DNA from 2 places in the Leptothrix cholodnii SP-6 genome. Region 2 is predicted to be linked to the other one. Evidence: riboswitches for the same ligand, from Rfam matches in the RefSeq annotation. Region 2 holds a riboswitch; the other holds the start of a gene.
The links. Region 2 has a riboswitch for S-adenosylhomocysteine ahead of metH (methionine synthase). Riboswitches for the same ligand answer to the same signal wherever they lie in the genome.
Positions count from the first base shown of each region.

Region 1: it holds a riboswitch for S-adenosylhomocysteine, as region 2 does, so the genes downstream of both, ahcY (adenosylhomocysteinase) here and metH (methionine synthase) in region 2, are expected to answer to the same signal.

Region 1 is NC_010524.1:121,788-129,282, forward strand. It holds gene LCHO_RS00590 (TlyA family RNA methyltransferase) at 1-148, opposite strand, end outside; gene ahcY (adenosylhomocysteinase) at 280-1,713, opposite strand; S-adenosyl-L-homocysteine riboswitch at 1,806-1,887, opposite strand; gene LCHO_RS00600 (dioxygenase family protein) at 2,002-2,703, shown strand; gene LCHO_RS00605 (ProQ/FINO family protein) at 2,795-3,637, shown strand; gene purT (formate-dependent phosphoribosylglycinamide formyltransferase) at 3,709-4,926, shown strand; gene LCHO_RS00615 (hypothetical protein) at 4,979-5,173, shown strand; gene LCHO_RS00620 (hypothetical protein) at 5,189-5,995, shown strand; gene LCHO_RS00625 (DNA glycosylase AlkZ-like family protein) at 6,011-7,093, opposite strand; gene metK (methionine adenosyltransferase) at 7,139-7,495, opposite strand, start outside.
Region 2 is NC_010524.1:3,624,056-3,631,550, reverse strand. It holds gene metH (methionine synthase) at 1-1,803, opposite strand, end outside; S-adenosyl-L-homocysteine riboswitch at 1,869-1,959, opposite strand; gene LCHO_RS22325 (OmpA family protein) at 2,032-2,610, shown strand; gene LCHO_RS16300 (homocysteine S-methyltransferase family protein) at 2,627-3,700, opposite strand; gene LCHO_RS16295 (ATP-binding protein) at 3,745-6,132, opposite strand; gene LCHO_RS16290 (BTH_I0359 family protein) at 6,286-6,582, opposite strand; gene LCHO_RS16285 (DUF3108 domain-containing protein) at 6,749-7,495, opposite strand, start outside.

The DNA.
Region 1 (7,495 bases), 1.4 Mb from region 2:
CCTCGTCGGGCACGTCTTCGCCGGCCTTGCTCGGCACCGTCCAGCCCTTGGGGCCGAGCCAGCGCACCGCCTTGCGTTCGATCAACCGCTGGGCGGCGGAGCGCGTGGGGGCGAGGCCCTTGTGAAGAATCAACTGGTCGATGCGCATGGCGGGTAGGGAATCAGGGCGCCGCACGACGGCGGCTTCGAGCGGGATCAAGTCGATGCGGGCCGTGGCCGGGTCGACTTGATCCCCCTCGGGAGGGGGCGGACGCCGCGCTGCGGCGTCCTCGGGGGCCATCAATACCGGTAGGTGTCGGGCTTGTACGGGCCATTCTTGGGCACGCCGATGTAGGCGGCCTGGTCGTCGGTCAGCTCGGTGAGCATGGCGCCGACCTTCTTCAGGTGCAGGCGCGCGACCTTCTCGTCGAGGTGCTTGGGCAGCACGTAGACCTTGCCGACGTCGTAGCCGTCCGGGTGGCAGAACAGCTCGATCTGCGCGATGGTCTGGTTGGCGAAGCTCGACGACATCACGAAGCTCGGGTGGCCGGTGGCGCAGCCCAGGTTCACGAGGCGGCCCTTGGCGAGCAGGATGATCTTCTTGCCGTCCGGGAAGATGATGTGGTCGACCTGCGGCTTGATCTCGTCCCACTCGTAGCCTTCGAGCGAGGCGACGTCGATCTCGTTGTCGAAGTGGCCGATGTTGCAGACGATCGCCTGGTCCTTCATCGCCGCCATGTGCTCGTGGCGGATGACGTCGCGGTTGCCGGTGGTGGTGACGAAGATGTCGGCCTTGTCGGCGGCGTATTCCATCGTCACGACCTTGTAGCCTTCCATCGCCGCCTGCAGGGCGTTGATCGGGTCGATCTCGGTCACCCAGACCTGCGCCGACAGCGCGCGCAGCGCCTGCGCCGAGCCCTTGCCGACGTCGCCGTAACCGGCCACGCAGGCGACCTTGCCGGCGATCATCACGTCGGTGGCGCGCTTGATGCCGTCCACCAGCGACTCGCGGCAGCCGTACAGGTTGTCGAACTTGCTCTTGGTGACCGAGTCGTTGACGTTGATGGCGCGGAACAGCAGCGTGCCGGCGGCGCTCATCTCTTTGAGGCGGTGCACGCCGGTGGTGGTCTCTTCGGTCACGCCGATGATCTGCGCGCCCTTGCGGCTGTACCAGGTCGGGTCCACCGCCAGCTTGGCGCGGATCGCGGCGTAGAGGCAGGTTTCCTCTTCGCTCTTGGGGTTGTCGAGCAGCGACAGGTCCTTCTCGGCGCGCTTGCCCAGGTGCATCAGCAGCGTGGCGTCGCCGCCGTCGTCGAGGATCATGTTCGGGCCTTCGCCGTCGGTGCCGGCGGCGCCGAACTCGAAGATGCGGTGCGTGTAGTCCCAGTAGTCGGCGAGCGTCTCGCCCTTGTAGGCGAACACCGGCGTGCCTTGCACCGCCAGCGCGGCGGCGGCGTGGTCCTGCGTCGAGAAGATGTTGCACGAGGCCCAGCGCACCTGCGCGCCCAGTGCCTGCAGGGTCTCGACCAGCACGGCGGTCTGGATCGTCATGTGCAGCGAGCCGGTCACGCGCGCGCCCTTGAGCGGCTGCTTGGCGGCGAACTCCTCGCGGATCGCCATCAGGCCGGGCATCTCGGTCTCGGCGATGCGGATTTCCTTGCGGCCCCAGGCGGCCAGGCTCAGGTCGGCGACCAGGTAGTCGTTTTCGTGCAGGGCTTTGACAGCAGCGTTCATGCGTTACTCCGAAAAAGAGAGTCCGCCGCGCCGGGAGTCGAAAGGGGGATGTGCCGGATGCGCAACTCACCCTGAGGACTCGCGGATCCGCGAGCGGGTGAGCGCCGTTGCCTTGTGAGGGTTTCGAGCCTGGGGCGGGTGGGAGCCACCGGCCTTGCAACGCTCCTCGAAACAGGGCGCGATTGTAGCCAGCCGCCGGATGTCGCGTGTCGCCCGGCTTGCGGCATCGTGCACGCGGGGGCAAAGTGCCATCATTCGCAGCGCCCCCACGCCGATCCGGAGCACCCGATGAAGCCGAACCGTCCAGCCGATGTCCACCGCCCGCCGGGTGCCGATGACCCTGCGACCGTGAGGGTCGATGGCGGGCCCAGGCGTCGCTGCCTGCGCCTGGGTGCCGCGCTCGCGCTGGTCGGCATGCCGGCGCTGTGGCTGGGCCCGCGGGCCCAGAACACCGCCGGCCTGCGGCCGACGCCGAGCCAGACCGAAGGCCCGTTCTACCCGTTGCAACTGCCCGCCGACAGCGATTTCGACCTGCTGCGCAACGGCGCGGCGCGCGCCAGCCGCGGCGAGCCGGCCTGGGTCGAGGGCACGGTGAGCGATCTGCGCGGCCGGCTGCTCGAAGGCGCGGTGGTCGAGATCTGGCAATGCGATGCCGACGGCCATTACCACCACCCCGGCGACGGCGGCCGCGCCGATCCGGCCTTCCAGGGCTTCGGCCGCGTCACGGTCGGCGCCGACGGCCGCTACCGTTTCCGCACCCTGCGCCCGGCGCCCTACAGCGGCCGCACGCCGCACATCCACTTCAAGGTGCGACACCAAGGCCACGAGCTGCTGACCACCCAGCTCTACGTGCAGGGCGACCCCGGCAACGAGCGCGACGGCCTCTGGCGGCGCCTGCGCGACCCGCGCGACCGGGCTGCGCTGACGGTGCCGTTCGAGCCCGGCGTCGACGGCCTGCGGGCGCGTTTCCCGATCGTCGTCGAGGCCTGAGCCGGCCCGGCCAACCCCGCGCCGGCCCGTGGGGTTGCCGCTGCAGACACAATCGCGCCTTTTCCCCTTGTCCCCGACACCCGCCTGCGCCATGTCCTCGAACGAATTTCCCGCCGCCGCCCCCGACCTGACGCCGGCGGTCAGCCCCGCTGAAGCCCCGATGGCCGAGACCGTCACCGCTGAAACCGTCACGGCCGGGGCTCCCGAGGCGGTCGTCCCCGAGGCGCCCCAAGCCGAAGGTGCCACCGATGCCGCCGCAGCCGACGCGCCGGTGGTGGCCAGCGCGCCCAAGGTCGTGATCCCCGACATGAGCCCGGCGGCCTGCGCGCAGCAGCTCAAGAGCCGTTTTCCGGCCCTGTTCAGCGGTGCGCCGCGGCCCGTCAAGCTGCGCATCCAGGCCGACATCCAGGCGCGTGTGCCGGGTGTCTTCACCAAGCAGGTGCTGTCGGCCTTCCTGCGCCGCCACACCGGCACCACCGCCTACCTGATCGCGCTGACCAAGGCGAGCCAGCGGTTCGACCTCGACGGCCAGCCCGCCGGCGAGGTCAGCGACGAACACCGCCAGGCCGCCAACGAGGAACTGCAGCGTCGCCGCGGCGTGCACGACGAACGCCGCGCCGCCGAAGACGAGCGCCGCGCGCTCGAACAGCAGCAGTGGCACAACCGCGCCCAGCTGCTGCGCGACTTCCAGGTCACCACGCTGACCCGCGCCAACTTCTGCGCCCTCAAGGGCGTGGCCGAGGATCAGCTCGACGGCCTGCTCGACATCGCCCGCCGCGAAGCCGCGGAGTGGGCCGCCAACCGCCCGCCGGTGCAGGAACGCGAACAGCGCGAGCCCCGCGACGCACGCGGCCCCCGGCGCGACGACCACCGCGGCAACAACCCGCGCCCGGCCGGCAACCGCCCCGCCGGCGGCCGCCCGCCGCGGCGCTGAGGTCGTGGTGGCGACGGCGCGGCGACAATCGGGCCCCTGATTTCGCCAACGGCCGCACCGGCCCCGTCGCCATGAAACCTCTGGGCACCCCCCTCTCTCCCGACGCCACCCGCGTGATGCTGCTGGGCAGCGGCGAACTCGGCAAGGAAGTGCTGATCGCGCTGCAGCGCCTGGGCGTCGAGACCATCGCGGTCGACCGCTACGACAACGCGCCCGGCCAGCAGGTGGCGCACCAGTCGCACACCATCGCGATGAGCGACCCGGCCGCCTTGCGCACGCTGATCGAGGCCGAGCGGCCCGACCTGGTGGTGCCCGAGATCGAGGCCATCGCGACCCAGACGCTCGAAGCCCTCGAGGCCGAAGGCGTCGTTCGCGTCATCCCCACCGCCCGCGCCACCCGCCTGACGATGGACCGCGAGGGCATCCGCCGCCTCGCCGCCGAGACGCTGGGCCTGCCGACCAGCCCCTACCGCTTCTGCGACTCGCTGGCCGAGCTGCAGGCCGCGATCGACGGCGCCGACGGCCAGCCCGCCATCGGCTACCCCTGCATCGTCAAGCCGGTGATGAGCAGCTCGGGCAAGGGCCAGAGCAAGATCGACGGCCCGGCCGACGTGCAGGCGGCCTGGGACTACGCGATGGTTGGCGGGCGAGTCAGCAACGGCCGCGTGATCGTCGAGGGTTTCATCGACTTCGACTACGAGATCACCCAGCTCACCGTGCGCGCGCTGGGCGCCGACGGCCAGGTCGAGACCCATTTCTGCGACCCGATCGGCCACGTGCAGGTGCGCGGCGACTACGTCGAGAGCTGGCAGCCGCACCCGATGCAGCCGGCCGCGCTGGCGCTGTCGCGCCACATTGCCAGGACCGTGACCGACAACCTCGGCGGCCAGGGCCTGTTCGGCGTGGAGCTGTTCGTCAAGGGCGACCTGGTGTGGTTCAGCGAGGTCAGCCCGCGCCCGCACGACACCGGCATGGTGACGATGATCACGCAGTGGCAGAACGAGTTCGAGCTGCACGCCCGCGCCATCCTCGGCCTGCCGGTCAGCACCGCGCTCAAGAGCCCGGGCGCCAGCGCGGTGATCTACGGCGGCGTCGATGCGCCGGGCGTGGTCTACGACGGCGTGGACGAGGCCCTGCGGGTGCCGAACTCGGAGATCCGCCTGTTCGGCAAGCCCGAGAGCTTCGAGCGCCGCCGCATGGGCGTGGCGCTGGTGCACGACGCGGATGTGGACGTGGCGCGCACGCAGGCCAAGCTGGCGGCGGGCAAGGTGAAGGCGCGGCCGGCCTGACCCGGCGCGCCGGTTCGGGCGCGGGTCGTGATGCCGTAACATCACGATACATATGAAAGCGCTGCAAAGTTCCCTCGCCCGTGACGTGCTGGCCGACCCGCGGGCGTGCGAGCAGCTGCGCCACTTCCTGAGCACGCCGGCGCCTGCGGCAGGCACCCGCGCCAGCGCGCCGGGCCCCGTGATCGAGCTGCGCAGCGGCGGGCGCACCCAGCGCTTCAAGCCGGTGGTCGTGCCCAAGGCCCGTTGACGCAGGCGCGGCACGATGACGCTCGCGCTGCCGGCCCTGCTGCTGCTGCTCGCCTGCTGGCCGGGCTGGATCGCCCGCTCGTGCATCCGGCGGGTCGGCGGCCACGCGCCCGACGGTGCGACCCGGCCGCAGGCCTGGACCGAAGCGCTGCTCTGGGCCGCCGGCCTGCATGCCGGGCTGATCGGCGGCAGCAACGTGCTGGGCTGGCCGCTGCTGCCGGCGGGCGAGCTGCTGCAGCTGCTGTCGCCCGAGCCGGCGCGGCAGGCCGGTGCCTGGACCGCACTGGCCGCGCACGGCGCCGGCCTCGCGGCCTACGCCGCGGCGGTGCTGGGGCTGGCCGCTGCCGGCCCCTGGGCCCTGCGCCGGCTGGTGAGCCGCTTCCGGCTCGATCGCTGCGCCAGCCCGCTCGGCCCGCTGCTGCGGCCGGCGCGGGCGCACTGGTATTACCTGCTCAGCGGCGCCGACTTCACCGCCGACGCGCTGCCCGACCTGATCGCCGTCACCACCGTGGTCGACGTCGCCGGCCAGCCCTGGGTCTACAAGGGCGTGCTCGACGAATACTTCGTCGACCCCCAGGGCCAGCTCGACCGGCTGATCCTGCAGCAGGTGGTGCGCCGGCCGCTGGGCGTCCAGGCCGCGCCGCAGACCCGGCCGCAGGACCGCTTCGAGCGCATCGACGGCGACTGCGTGGTGCTGCACCACGGCGAGATCACGACCCTGCAGGTCGACTACGTCCGCCTGGGCCGCACCACCGAACAGCCGCCGCGCCTGCAGCCGGTCGACGATCTGGTCGATGCCTTTGCGCCGACCCAGCCGGTGTGAGCGCGGGAGTTCGGTTCAGCCCAGGCCCAGGAAGTGATGCAGGCGGTCCAACTCCTCGTCGAGCGCCTGTCCGAACGCCACTTCCGCGGGCCGCTTGTCGACATAGCCCATGTCGGGCATCAGCCGGCCGGCCTGCACCTTCACGTTGGCCCAGCCGATGACCTGGTCGCGCCACAGCAGCGGCAGCGCGTAGTGGCCGCGCTGGCGCCGGGCGGCGGGTACGTAGGCCTCGAAGCGATAGGCCCAGCCCCAGAAGATCTCGAAGCGGCGGCGGTCCCAGACCACCGGGTCGAACGGCGCCAGCAGACAGACCCGCTCGGGCGAGTGGCGGCGGCTGCGGGCCGGGTCCTCGCCCACGGGCCAGTGCCAGCGCAGGCCGTCCACCTCGGCGCCGGGCCAGCGCGCCTGGGCGCGTTGCAGCGTGGCGGCGCGCAGGTGGCGCCATTGCGGCACCCCGCCGCCCAGCAGCAGGCCCAGCAGCTGCGACAGGCTGGGCGCAGGCAGCGGCGCATAGGTCTGCAGCAGCAGATCGGTCAGGGTGTCCAGCGCCAGCAAGGGGTCGGCGGCTTCCGGCGTGGCCTCGCGCACCGCGTACAGCCGGGTGCCGCCTTCGCGCCGTGCCACGCGCAACAGCCCGCGGTAGTGCATGCCGTCCAGCAGTTCGGTGCTGGCGCGCGAGCGGCCGCCGAACCAGTTGCCCACCGTGCCGTGGTCGAACTGCGCGTCGACCTCGCGCGGGTGGGCCACGCCGCGCTGGCGCACGAAGTCCTGCACCGCGCGGGCCTGCTGCCAGCGGTCGTCGTCCCACGCCCGGCGCGCCTGGCGCGGCTGCAGCAAGGCCTGCACGCGGCGCGGCACGAAGCCGTAGTTGACGAAGAAGTCTTCCTCGACCCCCAGCCTCGGGTAGCGCTGCTCCAGCTCGCCGGCGCGGTAGTCGCGCACGCGGTGGCGCAGCGTCAGGTCCTGGGCCTTGGCCGGCGCCCGCAGCGGGTCGGCCTGGACAAAGCCCAGGCGCTGCAGTGCGGCCGGCAAGGTAGTGGGTGCGAACAGGCTGCGGGCCAGCGCGTGGCGCCGCAGCTGTTCCAGGCGCAGGGTCATGGGCAGACGATGCCGACGAGTGGCCTGCGGCCCGGGTGTCTGGCTTCAGAGACCGGCGGCAGCCCGCAGCACCTGGGCCTTGTCGGTGCGCTCCCACGTGAACTCGGGCTCCTCGCGGCCGAAGTGGCCGTAGGCGGCGGTCTTCTGGTAGATCGGCCGCAGCAGGTCGAGCATCTGGATGATGCCCTTGGGCCGCAGGTCGAAATGGGCTTCGACCAGCTTGGCGATCTCGGCGTCGGGGATGACGCCGGTGCCTTCGGTGTAGACCGTGATGTTCATCGGCCGCGCCACGCCGATCGCGTACGCCACCTGGATCTGGCACTGGCGCGCCAGGCCGGCGGCCACGATGTTCTTGGCCACGTAACGTGCGGCGTAGGCGGCCGAGCGGTCGACCTTGGTCGG
Region 2 (7,495 bases):
CGTCACCATCGGCGTGGCCTTCTTGTTGGCGTGCTGCTCGCGCACGCGGTCGTAGTCGATCTTGAGTTCGTCGATGAAGCGCGCCGCGCGCTCGTCGCTCAGCAGATCGGAGCACACGCCCACGCTGCGCGAGGCATCGGGCACGTAGACGACAGGGCCTTCGTAATGCGGCGAGATCTTGACGGCGGTGTGAACGCGGCTGCAGGTCGCGCCGCCGATCAGCAGCGGCATCTTCCTGTCGCGGAAGAACGCGTCGCGCTGCATCTCGGCGGCCACGTGCTGCATCTCCTCCAGGCTCGGCGTGATCAGGCCCGACAGGCCGATGATGTCGGCGCCTTCGAGCTTGGCGCGCGCCAGGATGTCCTGGCACGGCACCATCACGCCCATGTTGACGACCTCGAAGTTGTTGCACTGGAGCACGACGGTGACGATGTTCTTGCCGATGTCGTGCACGTCGCCCTTGACGGTGGCGATGACGATCTTGCCCTTGGCCTTGACGTCGCCGCCGGCGTCCTGCAGGGCCTTCTTCTCGGCCTCGATGTAGGGCAGCAGATGGGCCACGGCCTGCTTCATCACGCGGGCCGACTTGACGACCTGCGGCAGGAACATCTTGCCCGCGCCGAAGCGGTCGCCGACGATGTTCATGCCCGCCATCAGCGGGCCTTCGATCACGTGCAAGGGCCTGCCACCACGGGCCGAAATCGCCTGCCAGGCCTCTTCGGTGTCGACGTTGATGAAGTCGGTGATGCCATGCACCAGCGCGTGGCTCAGGCGGTCGTCGACGCTCACCGGCGCCTCGGCCGTGCCGCGCCAGGCGAGCTTGCTGCTCTCGTCGCGGGCCGCGCCCTTGGCGGTTTCGGCGATCTCGACCAGGCGTTCGCCGGCGTCCGGACGACGGTTCAGCACCACGTCCTCGACGCGCTCGCGCAGCGTGGCTTCGAGGTCGTCGTACACGCCCACCATGCCGGCGTTGACGATGCCCATGTCCATGCCGGCCTGGATCGCGTGGTACAGGAAGACGGTGTGGATCGCCTCGCGCACCGGCTCGTTGCCGCGGAAGCTGAAGCTCACGTTGCTCACGCCGCCCGACACCTTGGCGCCGGGCAGGTTCTGCTTGATCCAGCGCGTCGCCTCGATGAAATCGACCGCGTAGTTGTCGTGCTCCTCGATGCCGGTGGCGATGGCGAAGATGTTGGGGTCGAAGATGATGTCCTCGGGCGGAAAGCCCACCTCGTCGACCAGCACGCGGTAGGCGCGTTCGCAGATCTCGATCTTGCGGGCGTAGGTGTCGGCCTGGCCTTTTTCGTCGAAGGCCATCACCACCGCGGCCGCGCCGTAGCGCTTGACCAGCCTGGCCTGGCGCTTGAACTCGGCCTCGCCCTCTTTCATCGAGATCGAGTTGACGATGCCCTTGCCCTGGATGCACTTCAGGCCGGCCTCGATCACCTCCCACTTCGACGAGTCGATCATGATCGGCACGCGCGCGATCTCGGGCTCGCCGGCGATCAGGTTCAGGAACCGGACCATCGCCGCGCGGCTGTCGAGCATGGCCTCGTCCATGTTGATGTCGATCACCTGCGCGCCGTTCTCGACCTGCTGGCGCGCCACCGCCAGCGCCTGCTCGAACTGGCCGTTGAGGATCATGCGGGCGAAGGCCTTCGAGCCCGTCACGTTGGTGCGCTCGCCGATGTTGACGAACAGCGTGCCTTCGCCGATCTCCACGGGCTCCAGGCCCGAAAGCCGCATCGGCGGCGGTGCGGCTTGCACGGTGGCGGCGGGATCGGTCTGGAGGCTGCTGGTCATGGCGCGGACTACTGGCTGCGGCCCGGCAGTCGGCGCCACGGCCCACCCGTGGCGCCCTGTGCGGGCGGGGGTGAGCGTCGTTGGCAGCGCCACATGTGTGGCGTGGCCCCGAGCCTGGCAGCGTGATCGCACGCCGTCGCAACGCTCCTCGGGGAAGGGCCGCATTGTAAGGGCGGGTCGATCCGGGTTCGGCTTGTCCGGCACACGCGGCGCAGCCAGAATGCCCGCGTGAAACGCCCAACCGCTGCCACCTCCTCGTCCGGCCCGGCCGCCGTCCGCTCGCACCTCGACAGCCGCCGGCGTCGCGCCTGGCTCGCTGCCACGGCCACCCTCTCTGCGGTGGGCCTGGTCGCCTTGGCGGGCTGCGCCGCGACCGGTCCGGCGCCCCCGGCCCTGTTCGAGCCGCGCGCGCTCAGCCTCGCCGAGCTCGACGCCGAGTTGCGCCGCGAGCTCAAGGGCACGCCGGTGCAGATCAGCGCCACGGCGGCCTCCAGCGAGTCGCCGGCCTTGCTGATTGGCGTGCCGCAGCCGCATGGTTTCGAGCTCGGCAGCGCGGCCGTCAAGCCCGCCTTGGCGGCGGTGCTGGACCGTCTGGTGGCCGCTCTGAAAGGCAACCCGCGCTGGCTGGTCCAGGTCAGCGCGCCCTTCGATCCACGCAGCGGCAGCTTCCAGGGCCAGGACCGCGCCTCGGCGGTGCGCGACTACCTGGTCGTGCGCGGTGTCGCCGCGCCGCGTTTCGAGCCGCCGCGCGGCAATGCGGGCTCGGCCACCGAAATCACCGTGATCGACCGACCCGTGCGCCCTTGACGGGTCCGCCGCGCCGTCAGGCCGCCAGCAGATCGCTGAACGGCGCCGTGTGCCGGCAGCGCGGCTGGTAGCGGCCCACGCGTTGCGCAATCTCGGCGATGTGCGCGGGCGTGGTGCCGCAGCAGCCGCCGGCGATGTTGAGGAAGCCGGCTTTCGCGAACTCCTCGATCAGCGCGCCGGTCACCTCCGGCGTCTCGTCGAAACCGGTGTCGCTCATCGGGTTGGGCAGGCCGGCGTTCGGGTAACACGACACGAAGGTCTCGCCGGCGATCTTGGCCAGCTCCTCGATGTAGGGGCGCATCAGCGTGGCGCCGAGCGCGCAGTTCAGGCCGATCGCGATCGGCTTGGCATGCCGCACGCTGTGCCAGAACGCGCCGACCGTCTGGCCCGACAGGATGCGGCCCGACGCGTCGGTCACGGTGCCCGAGATGATCACCGGCAGGCGCTCGCCGGTTTCTTCCATCAGCTCGTCGAGCGCGAAGATCGCCGCCTTGGCGTTGAGCGTGTCGAAGATGGTCTCGACCAGGAACAGGTCGCAGCCGCCGTCCATCAGCCCGCGCGCCTGTTCCTTGTAGGCGGCGTGCAGCTGGTCGAAGTCGGTGTTGCGCGCACCGGCGTCGTTGACGTCGGGGCTGATGCTGGCGGTGCGCGGCGTCGGGCCCAGCGCGCCGGCCACGAAGCGCGGCTTGTCGGGCGTGCTGTAGCGATCGCAGCATTGCCGCGCCAGCCGTGCGGCCACGAGGTTCATCTCGTAGGCCAGTTCGCCGAGCTGGTAGTCGTCCTGCGCCACGAAGGTGGCGCCGAAGGTGTTGGTCTCGATGATGTCGGCGCCGGCGGCCAGGTACTGGTCGTGGATCTCGGCGATCACGTCCGGGCGCGTCAGCACCAGCAGGTCGTTGTTGCCCTTGAGGTCGCTCGGGTGATCAGCGAAGCGCTCGCCGCGGAACGCCGCCTCGTCGAGCTTGTAGCGCTGCACCATCGTGCCCATCGCGCCGTCGAGCACCAGGATGCGTTGCTGCAGCAAGGCGGGCAACTGGGCGCCGCGGGTGTAGGCGGGCGACGGATTGGATTGAGGCGACGGCGTGTTCATGGCGCGAATTGTAGGGAGCGGGCCCGCGTCACGCCGCCGCGGGGTCAGCGCAGGAAGCCGATGCCGCGCCGCTCGCGCACCTGCGGCTTGACGCGGTGTTCGGCTTCGAGCTGCGACAGGAACTCGTCCGCATCGAGCGCCGCGCCCAGGATCTCGGCCTGGCGCTGCACCGCCGCGAAGTCGCCGCAGGCGAGCTGGTCGAGATGTGCCAGCCGCGTGCTGCGCTCGGCGTTCAGCGCGCCGGCATCGCCGCCCAGCGCCTCGGCCACATACATGCGCACACGCTGCTCGGCGGTCAGCGGCTGGAAGGCGATCTTGAAGGTGAAGCGCCGCAGCGCCGCCTCGTCGAGCTCGGTGAACAGGTTGGTGGTGCAGATGAAGATGCCGCCGAAACGCTCCATGCCCTGCAGCATCTGGTTCACCTCGGTGACCTCGTAGTTGCGCTCGGCGCGCTGGCGGCTGCGCAAGAAGCTGTCGGCCTCGTCGAGCAGCAGCACCGCCTGTTCGTGTTCGGCGGCGTCGAACATGCGCGCCATCGCCTGCTCGGTCTCGCCGACGTATTTGCTCATCAGGTCGCTGGCCTGGCGGATCATCAGCGGCCGCTTCAGCTGCTCGGCGATGTGCTCGGCCAGCGCGGTCTTGCCGGTGCCCGGCGGGCCGTAGAAACACAGCGCGCCGTGGCCGCGCAGGCGCAGCGATTCGACGATGCGCTCGACCGGATAGCGGCTCTCGATGTTGAGCAGGCCGAGGTCGTAGCGCGTCACCACCGGCCGCTGCGCACGGCTGGCGCCGGGCCGGTTGCCCAGCGCGAGGTCGGCGTGGGCGATCTGGCGCTCGATCAGCGCCTCGACGTCATCGCCTTCGGGCGCACCCACCAGCCTCGCAAACCGCACGGCGGTGCGGATCTGCGCCGGTGTCAGCGCCGGGCGTTCGGCCAGCCGCTGGCAGAACGCCGGGCTGACGGCCGCGCCGCTGAGTGCCCGCGTCACCAGCGCCTCGCGCGCGCCGGGCGGCGGCGATTTCAGCTCCAGGTGGTACTGGAAACGGCGCCGGAACGCCGGGTCGATCTGCTCGATGCGGTTGGTCAGCCAGATCACCGGCACCGGGTTGGTCTCCAGGATCTGGTTCACCCAGGCCTTGCCGTTGACCGAATGGCCGGCGCCGCTCTCGCCTGCCTCCAGCCGCGCGATCAGCTGGGCGGCGTCCGACGAGATCGGCGGGAACACGTCCTCGACCTCGTCGAACAGCAGCGCCACCTGCGGGCTCGCCTTCAGGAACACCTGGCTGATCTGCAGCGAGCGGTAGCGGTCGCGCCCGGACAGCGAGTTGCCGTCGCGGTCGGCGTATTCGACCTCGTAGAGATCGAGCCCCGCGGCCTGCGCCGCCACCCGCGCCAACTCGGTCTTGCCGGTGCCGGGCGGGCCGTAGAGCAGCACGTTGACACCCGCCTCGCGGCGCTGCACCGCCTGGCCGAGCAGCGTGGTCAGCACCTGCAGCTCTTCGGCGACGTAGCCGAAATCGGCCGCGCCCAGCTCGCTCTTGACCGACGGCCGGGTGAACACCGCCATCAGGTCCTGCGGGTCGCGGTATTCGCGCATCAGCACCGGCGGCAGCTGGTCGGACACCTTCATCAGGTCGGCGAGGTCGGTGATGTTGTGCTCGGAGATCAGGTTCTCGATCATGCCCACGCGTTCGAGCCGGCTGCCCGCGCGCAGCGCCTCGGCGACCTCGCGTTCGTCGACCCCGGCCACCTCGGCCAGCGTGGCGTAGGCCTCCTGCGCGCTCGAGACCTTGAACTCGACCAGCAGCCCGCGCAGGTCGCGCTGGTAACGCGCCAGCGTGCCGTAGAGCAGCAGCGCGCGTTCGGCCGGGTTGAGTTGCAGCAGCGCGCCAAGCACGTCGACGTTCTTCTGCACCAGCGTCGAGGCGGCGCGCAGCTCGCGCCCCAGCCACTCGGCGGTGCAGCCGAGCAGCGACATCAGGTCCTTGGGCGCGTCCTTGACGTAGTCGTCGAGGTAGAAGAACAGCGTCGACTCGTCATACGGCCCGTGCCACCAGCCGTGCTTGGCCAGGAAGGCGGCGTCATCGAGCTGTTCGTGGCGGGCCCAGCCGTCGTGGCCCTTGACGCGGCGGGCGAGAAACTCGCGCAGCCGCGCCAGCACGGTGGTGGGCCAGACCAGGTGGCGGGCGGTCAGCGCGAGCAGGCTGTTCCAGTCGCGCCGGCCGGTGAAACGCGGCGCGTGGCGCAGCGTCAGGGTCAGCACGAAGTGCGAGCACAGCAGGTCGAGCACCGGCGCGGCGTGCAGGGCGGGTGACACCACCGGCCGCGTGCCGCGGGTGGCCGCGAGCCTGGCGACGCGGCGCGCGGCGGTCGCATCCGGCGTGGTGTCGGCGGTCTGGCCGGCTGTTGATCTGGGCCCCAATCTGCGCATCAGGCGGTCTCCGCGGCTGACCTGCGGGGCCTGAAGGGATCGGCGGCGCGCGAGGTCTGCACCATCTTCGCGCCAACCGCCGCGTTTGTGCAAGCCGGGTGGCTTGCACGGTCACGAGCCCGCGCCGCCCTTGCCGGCCGCGGGCGGCCAGGCTCAGTGCAGCACGACCGGCTGCTGCGCCAGGACCGTGAAACTCGACAGGTAGTCGTCGATCTCGTCTTCGTCCGGGGCGTTGGAGATCAGCGCCTGGACGCCCAGCTTGAACTGCTCGGCGGCGGCGCCTTCGAGGTAGATCTCGCGCCGGGCATGCTTGTCGACGATCTCGTAGCCGCCGCGCTTGAGCGACTCGCCCTGCGGCAGGGCACCGTCGATCGACAGCATGGCCTGACCGGTGAGGTCGAATTCGAACTGCACGACTGCGAAGTTTTCAGAGTTGTAGAGCATGTGCATGGTGTTTCTCCGTTGACGGGCTATCTGGGGCGACCGAGGCGGGTTTCAAGCCTGTGGCCGGCGGGTGCCGTGTGCTTGCGGGCACCGCGTGCTTGTCATGGAGATCGGTCGCGCGCCGGCTTTCTGTAGCCGTGCTGCCGGGATCACCGTCGACGGCGTGCCACGTTCACGGTGGCAAGGTCTGCACCTGCCTGAGCGTGAGTTCGAGCGGGTCGCCGCGGCGCTCGGTCAGGCGCACGCGCCGCGGCCAGTGGCCCAGCGCCGGATCGGTCCAGACGTCGGCCAGCGTGTCGTCGGGCCGGTCGGACTGGCGCCGCCAGTGCCAGCTGCCGTCGGCGTCGATCTGCTGCAGCACGAACACCCAGTGCTGCACCTCGCCGCCGGTGCTGGCCACGTCCATCTCGAGGCGCGAACCCGCCGGCAGGCGGCGCACGCCGGCCAGGCGGGTGGCGATCTGGGCCATCCAGCTGACCCGGTCCTGCGCGCCGGGGCGCAGCGGCAGGCTCGCGGTGCTGGCCGAAAACGTGATGCGCGGCGCGCTGCCGTCGTCCGGCCGGATGAAGTTGACCGCCCGCTCGCTGCGGCGCAGGCGCTGCTCGGTGTGGCGCAGCGGGGCCAGCCCGGCGGCGTCGAAGCCGCCTTCGCTGCGCTGGACCAGGATGCTGCCCAGCAGCGGCAGCTGGCCTTCCAGGCGCAGGCGGTAGCGCTGGCCGTCATGGCGCCATTCGAGTTCGCCGCTGCCTTGCAGCATGCCGCGCTGCAGGCGGTATTCGAGCTGCACCGACGGCGGCGCCTGCGGCGTGGTGTCGATGCCGGCGGGCCGTTCGGCGCGGGTCGGCATCCGGCCGCCGGTGGCCGGCATCAGCGCGGTCGACAGTGCCTCGTCTGCGGCGGGGGATGGCGCCTCGGCGGC